2 regions of the Apilactobacillus apisilvae genome follow, and region 2 is predicted to be linked to the other one. Evidence: riboswitches for the same ligand, from Rfam matches in the RefSeq annotation. Region 2 holds a riboswitch; the other holds the start of a gene.

Region 1 (5,680 bases), 150 kb from region 2:
ATAAGAACGAAGGTAAGCCTACCATAACGGTATTAATTGGCGTTAACTGGATTGGCTGAAATGGATAACTATAACTAGTAATGAATAAGAATAGCACCGTTAAAGCTAAGGAAAACATTGTCTTAATCAAATATAGAGAAGCAACACTACTAATGTTATTAATTACACGGCGACCTTCTCCAAGGACATTAACCATTGCTGAAAAATTAGAGTTAATCAATACAAAGTCAGCAATTCCTTTAGTACTTTCACTTCCGGAAGCCATGGCAACCCCACAATTAGCTTGCTTCATCGCCAACATATCGTTGACTCCATCACCAGTCATCGCTACTGTATGACCATTGGATTGATAAGCTTGAATCAAGCGTTTCTTTTGCTTAGGTGTAACTCGACCAAAAATGGTATATTTTTTAACCAATGTACGATAATCACTGTCATCAGAAACTTTTGACATATCTAATAATTTATCACTATTAACTAGCCCCACTCGGCTACCAATATTACTTACTGTTTTAGGGTCATCCCCTGAAATAATATTCAAATCAGTATCTTGGCTTCTAAAATAAGCTAAAGTATCAGCTGCATCACTACGAATTTCATCACTAATTAAAATCAAACCTAGTAATACTATATTCTCAAGTGGTGATTGAACTTCACCATTTACTTTAACTAAAGATAAAACACGATATCCCTTTGAAGTGTAACTATCAATTTTTTGTTGAACTGCATCATCCATGTTAGAAAGTACAAATTGAGGAGCCCCCATTACATAATTACCATTTTCAAATTGTGCTCCACTCCATTTTTTATCAGAAGAAAATGGAATTCCCTTAATTAAAGGCCAATTTGGATTATCAATTGCTTTTTTAATGGCCGAAGATGTTTCATTATCATCATCACTAGCATAGACAATGCCACCTAAGGCAGCTTTCATTTCATCTTCACTTGCATCATTCATAGGTAAAACATCTTCAAATTTTAATTTACCAGTTGTAATTGTTCCAGTTTTATCCAAACAAATGGTATCAACACGAGCTAAAGTTTCGATAGCCGATAAATCTCTGACTAAAACTTTTTTCTTAGCCAATTTCATAGCAGAAACAGCTAAAGTAACTGAAGATAATAGAACTAGGCCTTCTGGAATCATCCCAATCATTGAAGCAACCATTCCAAGAATAGCTTTATTCATATCATCACCAGATAAGAGCTTCGTAGTTAACAAAGTAATCCCAAGTGGAACAATAATAAAGGTAAGAATTTGGATAATTTTATTGATAGTATGCAACATCTTACTATCAGAATGTTTATCAGTTTGATTAACCTCAGATTCCATTCGATTGACAAAAGTATCGTCACCAACTTTAGTAGCTAGAATGCGTGCACTACCACTTAAAATAAAACTACCTGAAGTGATCTCATCGCCTTCCTGTTTAGCAATTGACTTAGTCTCACCGGTAATTTGCGATTCATCAACTTGCAAACCAGTTGCGGTCATAACCTGGCCATCAATCGGCACCTGATTACCATGACTTAATAAAATGACATCTCCCAACACGATTTGATCAGCGTCAAGTTCTTTGATAGAACCATCACGAATGACCCTAACCTTACTTTCAGACAAAATTGCCATTTTATCCAATTGATGTTTAGAACGAATTTCTTGAATACTTCCAATAACTGTATTGGCAATCGCCACAACTAAAAATAACAAATTTTTATAATCGCCTGTATATAAGACCATTAGGGCCAAAACGATGTTAATAATATTAAACAATGTAAAAGTATTATTTTTTAAAATTTGGGGAACACTTAAAGTAAAATCTTTGCGCTTACTATTATGTAAACCCTTTTGATATAATTCATTAGCCTTAGATTCTGTTAATCCTTGTTGACTATTAACTTGTTCTGCCAAATGCTCACCTCATTTATCTTTTTATTTGATTTAATTTATATTACTGTTTTATGATTAAATTATTCTTAAAATCCAAGGAGGATTTATATGATTAATTCAATTAAAGATACTATTAAATTAGCCGATGGTAATGAAATGCCAATGGAAGGTTTTGGTACCTACAAATTAGACAATCAAGAAACCATGGACCAAGCAGTTAAAACTGCTTTTGAATGTGGTTATCGTTTATTCGATACTGCACAGTTCTATAATAATGAAGAACTACTAGGTAATTCAATCAAAAAGCTAGAAATTAATCGAAAAGAAATATTTATTACCGATAAAATTCCGGAACCTAAACAAGGATATCAATCAACTTTAGATGCAATTGATGAATCTTTATCAAGATTACAAACTGATTATATCGACTTAATATTAGTTCACTGGCCAATCCATTCACAATTTTTTGCAACATGGCGTGCTTTTGAAAAGGCTAAGGCAGATGGTAAAGTCAAATCAATTGGGGTAAGTAATTATCATCAAACTCATCTAGACTTACTATCAACTGCTGCTGATGAAATGCCCGTTGTTAACCAAATTGAAGACCATCCCTATCTCACACAAGAACCAATGGTTGCAGCTAATAAGCAACGCAATATTTTAACCCAAGCTTGGAGTCCAATGGGACGCGGTGCAACTTTGCAGGATCCAACAATTAAATCAATTGCTGAAAAGCATGGAAAATCAACTGCACAAACAATTTTAAGATGGCACCTTCAACGTGGAATTTCAATTATTCCTAAATCAAGTAATCCTGAACGAATTAAACAAAATGCTAATATCTATGATTTTAATTTATCTGACGATGAAATGAAACAAATTAGCAGCTTAAATCAGGAACAAAGAACTGGTGACGATCCAGAACTTGTATATGAAATTGAACATCAATATCCAACAAAGTAAGATAATTACTTGCATTATCATAGAAAAATAGTAGCATTATAAATATAAACTAAATATATCTAAGGAAGAGGCGCAATTATCAATAGTAAGCTTATGGAATACTTTAAGGTATGTCGATGTAAGTGGAACGGGATGATTGCCGAAACGATTAATCACTTAAATGATTAACTTGTTGGGTCTTGGTTGAACAGGCTAAGAACTGTCGTAAGTATATAAGCTTACGGGGTGCTTTTAAGGTAATCTAACGATAAAATAAGACGTTAATAATAACTTTAAGGGGGCTATTCCATTTGAATAGTCCCCTTTATTTATTACATAGAATCATTTATACCTGTGAATTATAAATAGATTTATTTATTTTATCAATTAAAAGTATCTTCCTCATTGAAGGGAGTAGTTGTTTTTATGGAAAACATGCAAAGTCAAAAGAAGATTTCCACAATGGGATTAGTATTAATTATCTTTTCAACCATTTTCGGAATCTCCAATTCACAAACAGCCTTTTATCAAATGGGCTATTCAAGTATTATTTGGTACATATTGGGGGCAGTTTTATTTTTCATCCCCACTAGTTTAATGTTTGCTGAATATGGTTCTACCTTTAAGGATGCCCATGGTGGTATCTATTCTTGGTTGGAACAAACTATCGGTAAACGTTGGGCATTTATCGGTAGTTTCACCTGGTTAGCTGGTTGGGTGATCACGTTAGTTTCATTAGTTACTAACATGTGGATCCCATTAGCAGTTACGATTTCTGGTAAAGATACCACTGGTAGTTGGCACTTATTTGGTTTAGATTCAACCGCTACAATTGGTGTGCTAGGAATTTTAGTTATTATGTTTGTAACTTGGTTGGCATCTCGCGGAATGAAATCAATCGCGGGATTATCATATGTAAGTGGAATTATCGGAATTGTTGATTTAGTAATATTCGTTGGTTTATCAATTTTAGTCTTAATGGCTAATCATGGTCAATTTGCCGAACCTATTAATATGCACAATATGGTAACTTCACCTAATCCTGCATTTCAATCACCAGTATCAATGTTCTCCTTCTTAGTTTACGCAGTTTTTGCATATGCCGGGATGGAAACATTAGGTAGTATTACTGATAATACTAAAAATCCTAAAAAAACTTTCCCACGTGCGGTAATTATTGCTACCGTTGTTATGACTGTTGGTTATTTATTAGGGATTCTAATGTGTGGTATCAGTGCTAACTGGCTTCGTGATTTAGGTCATAGTGATATTAACTTAGGAAATGTTCGTTTCGCCCTCTTAACTAATTTAGGGGTCGAATTTGGTCACAACTTCTTGCATCTAAATACTAGTCAATCATTAATGATGGGACAATGGGTCGCAAGATTTACTAGTTTAACTGGTTTTATTAGTTACTTGGGTGAGTTCATCTTCTTAACCTACGCACCTATTAAGTCATTTATTGAAGGTTCTCCAAAAAAATTATGGCCTAAGACAATGACTAAATTAAATAATTTTAATGTCCCTGCCCATGCATTATGGGTACAATGCTTAGTTATTTGCATTATCATCGCTGGGGTTTCATTCGGTGGATCATCAGCTCAAACTTTCTATACAATTTTAACTGATATGAATAATATGACTACTGCAGTCCCATATTTATTCTTAGTCATTGCATTTCCATTATTTAAAAAGAAGATTACACAAAATAAAAATAACTTTATTTTTTATCAAAATAAGACATTCACGAATGCTACAACAGTAATTACAATTATAACTTTAGCTTTTGCTATTGTGTTTACAACGATTCAACCATTAATGGATCATGATGTTCAAACGGCATTCTGGACCTTATTTGGACCAGTCTTCTTCATCATTGTGGCATGGTTATTCTACTCACATGGTGCTAAAAAATTAAATCAATAATTAAATTAAAAGAGATCGACTTATTAGTCGACCTTTTTTAATACATAAAACTTTTTTAGTAAAGGAATTATATATGAAAATATTATTTAAAATAATAAGTATCGTTCTAAGTTCAATCGTGTTACCCATCCTAATATTAAATGTATTTGTAAACTGCTTATATTTATTTTCAGAAGGTTTTACACAAAATCTAGCATCAACCGTTTTAATTTTGGGAATGTTATTGGTAACAATTTTATTAATAGCACAGGACATTTTGTTATTTAAAAAGATATCCTGGAAATTAATAAATATTTTTACAGCTACTATAGCTCTGACAACTGTATGCAATGTTTACTTAATATTATTTTTCATTCCAATATTAGGATCCACAATTACTTTTTATATAGATAAAATAATTAATTCAAAGAAATGAAGACTAATCATTTGACCTATAGTTAGGTATAAGGTTTATTATAAACAAACTTAATAAATTAAAGGAGTGTTTTATAATGACTTTAAAGGATAAAGTAATTGTTATAACTGGTGCTAGTTCTGGAATGGGAGCTGCAACCACTAAAAAAGCTATTGATAAGGGTGCCAAGGTAGTAATCGGTGCTAGAAATGAAGATAAGCTTAAAGCTATTGCTGAAAGCACTGAAAAACCTGACAATGTTATTTATCAAAAAACAGATGTTACTAGCTTGGATGATGTAAAAGCTTTGGTTAAAACTGCTGTTGATAAGTTCGGTAAAATCGATATTATTTATAACAATGCCGGAATTATGCCACAAGATAAATTAGTTGATAGTGAACCTGAATCATGGAAGGCAATGTTTGATACTAACGTAATTGGTGTCTTAAACGGAATTAAAGCAACTACCCCTATCATGAAGCAACAAGGTTATGGATTAATTATGGCAACTGATTCTGTCGCTGGAC
Region 2 (5,680 bases):
AATGCAGGAACATTATTAGCTAATTCACCATGCTTATTTACTAAGAGGTCAGCTGACATCGTTTCAACTTTAAAACTATCCTTATGATATTTACTAGATAAATATCTGGCTACACACCGTAAGCCATTTCCACACATCGATGCTTCACTGCCATCAGCGTTAATTACACGCATCTGAGCTAAAGCATCTTCATGATTTGATTGGTTAATTACTAGTAATCCATCAGCAGGATTTAAGTTACTGCTTTGACTAGTGATTTGTTTAGTTAAATTTACTAACTCTTGATCATCTAATGTTTTGTCTAATAGTGTTTGATCTAAGATATAAAAATGATTTTCAGAACCATGCACATAAAATAGATTAATCATAATTATTTCTCCTTATTAAAAAATTCTTTATAAATACTTTTTACAGCTTGATTAGCATTGGCTTCTCTAGTTCCAATCATAATTGAAATTTGGGAAGCTCCTTGATTAATCATATGAATGGGAATGTTGTCATTAGTGATAGGTTCAATAATATCACTAATTGTATTAGCTGAATCACGCATTCCTTCACCAACCACCATGATAATAGCATAATCATCAATCCAGCTTAACTTATCGGGCTTGATGGTTTCTTGAATGTCATTACATAATTTCTTAATAGTTGGTTTATCTAAATTGTCTTTATCAAAAATAATAGTTAAATCGTCAATTCCAGATGGCATATGTTCATATGAAATGTTGTACTTTTGAAAAATAGTTAGTAATTTAAGTGTGATCCCGACTTCTTTATTTAGCAAATATTTATGTAAATAAAGCGCTGAAAATCGATTAGATGAGGAAACTCCAGTAATTGGGTGTTCAGGTTGAAAAGAGCCTTCGGGAACAATTAAAGTGCCCGGTTCATCTGGCAGGTTAGTGTTTTTTACATTAATCGTTACATTACCTTTGATTGCTGGAATAATTGCTTCATCGTTGAAAACAGAAAAACCAGCATATGCTAGTTCACGCATTTCACGGTAAGTCATTTTCTTAATTGAAACAGGGTGATTAATTATTTTTGGATTAGCTGAATAAATTGAACTAACATCAGTGAAATTTTCATACATTGGAATGTTTAAACCATTAGCGATGATGGAACCAGTGATATCTGAACCACCACGTGCAAAGGTTGCGATATCGTCATTTTTTGTATAACCAAAGAATCCGGGGATAACTAATTTTTCGTATCCATAACCAAAATGGCCTAAGTTTTCATATGTTTCATCTAAAACATCAGCTGCATTGGGATTTTCATCAGAAACAACAATCCCTAATTCTTTAGGATCAACAAATTTGGCGGAAATGTTTAGATGATTTAAAATAATGGCCATTAATTTCGCATTCATTCTTTCACCATGGGCTTTAAAGGCAGCCATTAAATAATCATTATTTAAATAATCTTTATCTGGGAGCTGTTTAAATATATTAACAATGGGGGCAAATTCTTTATCACTAATATCATAAGTATCAGCGATATCTTGATATCTTTGAATAATATTTTTTAAAATATCTTGGTAATCATTTTTGTTAATAACTTTAGTAGCATAATCAATTAATAAATCAGTCACTTTAATATCGTCGCTAAAGCGCTTACCAGGTGCTGATAGTACTATAATTTGGCGATTTTCGTCACTTTTTATTATATTAATTACTTTTTGATATTGTTCACCATTAGCTAATGAACTGCCACCAAATTTAATTAATTTTGTCATCCAATATCAACTCACAATCTAATCGTTCTAATTAATTTGCATTCTAACATTAAAATTGAATTAGACAAGCGGCTTTTGTTTTTGCAACGTGCATTTAAAAAGTCTATATATAGTAAATAAAAATTATAAAAAAATATGTTTTATAAAATAGTTGACTTAGGTAGGTAAATAGTTTTATTATGTAACTAATCGAAGAGGTCGCAATCGAAAAGATTAGATAAGCTTAGTCACTACAATGATTTTGAGGCTTGTTGAAAGGTGAGATTGCCGAAGTGGAATTTAATTGTAGGTAAATATTCTGCTGGGACATGATTAAACAAATCATGGACTGTCACAAGAACATATTTCTTGTGGAGCGCTTTCGACAATTGAAACCGAAAATGAGAAGAACATTAAATTTGGATTCTTTTGTACGAGTGTAACCACATTCATACGAAGGAATCCTTTTTGTTTTCAATTGGCCGAAATCGAACAAAATATTCGATAGAAAGGCATGTTTATTATGACTAAACAAGTTACAAATGAAAATATTAATGATAAGGGGCATCTTTTAATTGGTGGTTGTGATGCAGTTGATTTAGCTAATCAATTTGGCACGCCACTAGTTGTCTATGATGTCGCAAAAATAAGATCACAAATTAGAAAATTTAAAGCAGTTTTTGAACAAAGTAATGTTGACTATGCTGTTTGTTATGCCAGTAAAGCATTTGCTAATACTGCCATGTATCAATTAGTTAACCAAGAACAAGGTCACATTGATGTTGTATCTGGTGGTGAAATGCAAATGGCATTACATGCTGGTTTCCCAGCGTCAAAAATGAGTTTCCATGGGAACAACAAATCTAGTGATGAATTAAAAATGGCATTGGAAAAGCATGTTGGAGTTATTATGCTAGATAATTTCCATGAGATTAATTTATTAGGTAATTTGTTAAATGATATGAATACAACTTGTGATGTAATGTTGAGAATTACTCCTGGCATTTCAGCACATACGCATGAATTTATTCAAACTGGTCAAACCGATAGTAAGTTCGGATTTGATCTAGAATCTGGTCAAGCAGAACAAGCTTTTAAGAAAGTTAAAGCTAATGAAAGAATGAATCTGTTAGGAATTCATGCTCATATTGGTTCACAAGTTTTTGAATTGAAAGGCTTTGAAATGGCTGCTAGTAAGCTAGTTGATTTAGCGGCTGAATGGAAACAAAAATTTGATTACGAAACCAAAGTTATTAATGTTGGTGGTGGTTTTGGGATTAGATATACCGATGAGGATGAACCATTAAAGCCCGAAGCATTTGTTAAAAATATTGTTGAAACCATTAAAGCTAGAACAAAAGCGACTGGTATTAAAATGCCAGCAGTTTGGATTGAACCAGGGCGTTCAATCGTTGGGAATGCCGGTTACAATTTGTATCGAATTGGTTCTAGAAAAGATGTTCCTGGAATTAAATCTTATGTATCTGTTGATGGTGGAATGGGCGATAATATCAGACCAATGTTATATGATGCTGAATATGAAGCTGTAATGGCTGATCAACCATTACGTAAGCCAATCGAAAACGTTCATTTAGTTGGTAAATATTGTGAATCTGGTGATGTTTTAATTAAAGATCAACCACTACCTGAAACTAAACCTGGTGATGTAATTGTTATGTTAGATACAGGTGCTTATGGATATTCAATGGCATCTAACTATAATTTGAATCCTAAACCAGCAATTGTATTTGTTGAAAATGGTAAGCCTCAAATAGTTACTCGTCGTCAGAATTACGATGATTTATATGAATTAGATAATCCATTAAATTAAAAGGAGAAATTAAAATGGCAAATTTAGACGCACACGAAATTATTAACTACATCGGTAACGCTGAAAAGAAAACTCCCGTAAAAGTTTATCTTAGTGGTCAAATGGATAAAATTGATTTTCCAGATTCAATTAAGGTATTTAAAGAAGCTCATACTGCAACTATCTTTGGTGATTGGAAAGTGATTGCCCCACTTTTAAATTCTGATTTTATTAATGACTATGAGATTGAAAATAATGCTCGTAATTCAGCAGTCCCATTATTAGATTTGAAAAATGTGAATGCACGAATTGAACCAGGTGCAGTTATTCGTGATCAAGTTAAAATTTCTGATAATGCAGTTGTCATGATGGGAGCTATTATCAATATTGGTTGTGAAATTGGTGAAGGTTCCATGATTGATATGGGAGTAGTTATGGGCGGCCGTGCGCTAGTCGGTAACCATTCTCATATTGGTGCTGGAGCAGTTCTTGCAGGGGTAATTGAACCAGCTTCTGCCAAACCTGTTCAAATTGATGATGATGTTTTAATTGGTGCGAATGCGGTTGTCATTGAAGGTGTTCACGTTGGAAAGGGTGCTGTGGTTGCTGCCGGAGCCATTGTTACTTCTGATGTTGCTCCTTATACAATGGTTGCTGGAACCCCGGCTCGTAAAATTAAAGATGTCGATGCAAAAACTCAATCTAAAACTAGCCTTGAAGACGACTTAAGAAAGTTGTGATTTTTAATGACTGATATTAACTTAATTGATATTAGACGACACTTGCACCAAATTCCTGAGTTAGCATTGCATGAAAATAAAACTCACGAATATTTGATGCGTATAGTAGGAAGTTTTAATCAAAAAAATTTAACAATTGGATCAATTGAATCTTTACCAACTGCAATCTTAGTTAAAATTAATGGTTATGACCCTAAAAGAACAATCGGTTATCGTTCTGACATTGATGCTTTACCAATTGAAGAAGCTACTGGTCTATCATTTTCATCTAAACATCCGGGATGTATGCATGCTTGTGGTCACGATATTCATATGACTGTTGCATTAGGAGTTCTACATTATTTTGCTGAAAACCAGCCGAAAGATAATATGGTATTTTTCTTCCAACCAGCTGAAGAAAGTGAAAGTGGTGGTCGTAAAGCATATGAAGCAAATGCCTTTAATGGAAATTTTAAAGTTGATGAATTTTATGGATTACATGATAATCCTAGTTTGCCAGCTGGTGCAATTGGTTGCCGAATGGGAACTTTATTTGCTGGAACGACCGAAATTAATATTAATTTAACTGGTAAAGGCGGGCATGCTGCTTATCCACAAAATGCTAATGACATGGTAGTTGTTGCTGCACAGTTGATTAATCAAGTGCAAACTATTATTTCAAGAAGTATTGATCCCATTCAAAGTGGTGTTATAACACTAGGAAAGATTGAAGCTGGAACTATTCGAAATGTAATTGCCGGACATGCCAGAATTGAAGGAACTATTCGGGGGTTAACACAATCAATGATTGAATTGATTGATAAGCGCTTAGAAGAAATTTGTCATGGAATTGAATTAAGTTATAACTGTAAAGTTGATTTGGAACTTAATCAAGGTGGATATTATCCAGTCGAAAATGATTCAGAGTTAACCCGTGAATTTATTGAATTTATGCAAAATGATGAAGATGTTAATTTTATTGAAACCAAACCAGCAATGACAGGGGAAGACTTTGGTTATTTATTGTCTAAAATTCCAGGAACCATGTTTTGGTTAGGAGTTGGCGATGATTCTTCATTACATACCGCAACTCTAACTCCTGATGAATCTTCAATTGATAAAGGGGTTAATGCCATTATTAGTTTCTTAGAAAATCGAATGAAAAGATAGGTGAGTATGAATGTTTGAAAATGTTGATTTAATGACGGCAATTATTACACCCTTTGATAATGAAGGGAAAATTGATTTTGATGTTTTAAAAAAAATCACTGACCACTGTTTAGCAACAGGTAGTCGTGGCTTTGTTATTGGTGGAACTACTGGAGAAACACCTACATTAACTCATGATGAGAAGATTGATCTATATCGTCGCTTTGTCAAAATTGTCGATGGTCGCTGTTCAATTATTGCGGGTACTGGTAGTAATAATACTCA

Evidence for each region. Region 2 has a riboswitch for lysine ahead of lysA (diaminopimelate decarboxylase). Riboswitches for the same ligand answer to the same signal wherever they lie in the genome.
Region 1: linked by a shared signal. The riboswitch ahead of yjeM (glutamate/gamma-aminobutyrate family transporter YjeM) and the one ahead of lysA (diaminopimelate decarboxylase) in region 2 are both predicted to bind lysine.

The regions. Positions count from the first base shown of each region.
Region 1 covers NZ_CP093362.1:925,870-931,549, forward strand. Annotated here, with positions in the region: gene MOO46_RS04755 (HAD-IC family P-type ATPase) at 1-1,912, opposite strand, end outside; gene MOO46_RS04760 (aldo/keto reductase) at 2,000-2,854, shown strand; lysine riboswitch at 2,912-3,093, shown strand; gene yjeM (glutamate/gamma-aminobutyrate family transporter YjeM) at 3,260-4,759, shown strand; gene MOO46_RS04770 (SDR family oxidoreductase) at 5,251-5,680, shown strand, end outside.
Region 2 covers NZ_CP093362.1:774,434-780,113, reverse strand. Annotated here, with positions in the region: gene dapF (diaminopimelate epimerase) at 1-368, opposite strand, end outside; gene MOO46_RS04055 (aspartate kinase) at 371-1,738, opposite strand; lysine riboswitch at 1,923-2,108, shown strand; gene lysA (diaminopimelate decarboxylase) at 2,241-3,548, shown strand; gene dapD (2,3,4,5-tetrahydropyridine-2,6-dicarboxylate N-acetyltransferase) at 3,563-4,267, shown strand; gene MOO46_RS04040 (N-acetyldiaminopimelate deacetylase) at 4,274-5,416, shown strand; gene dapA (4-hydroxy-tetrahydrodipicolinate synthase) at 5,427-5,680, shown strand, end outside.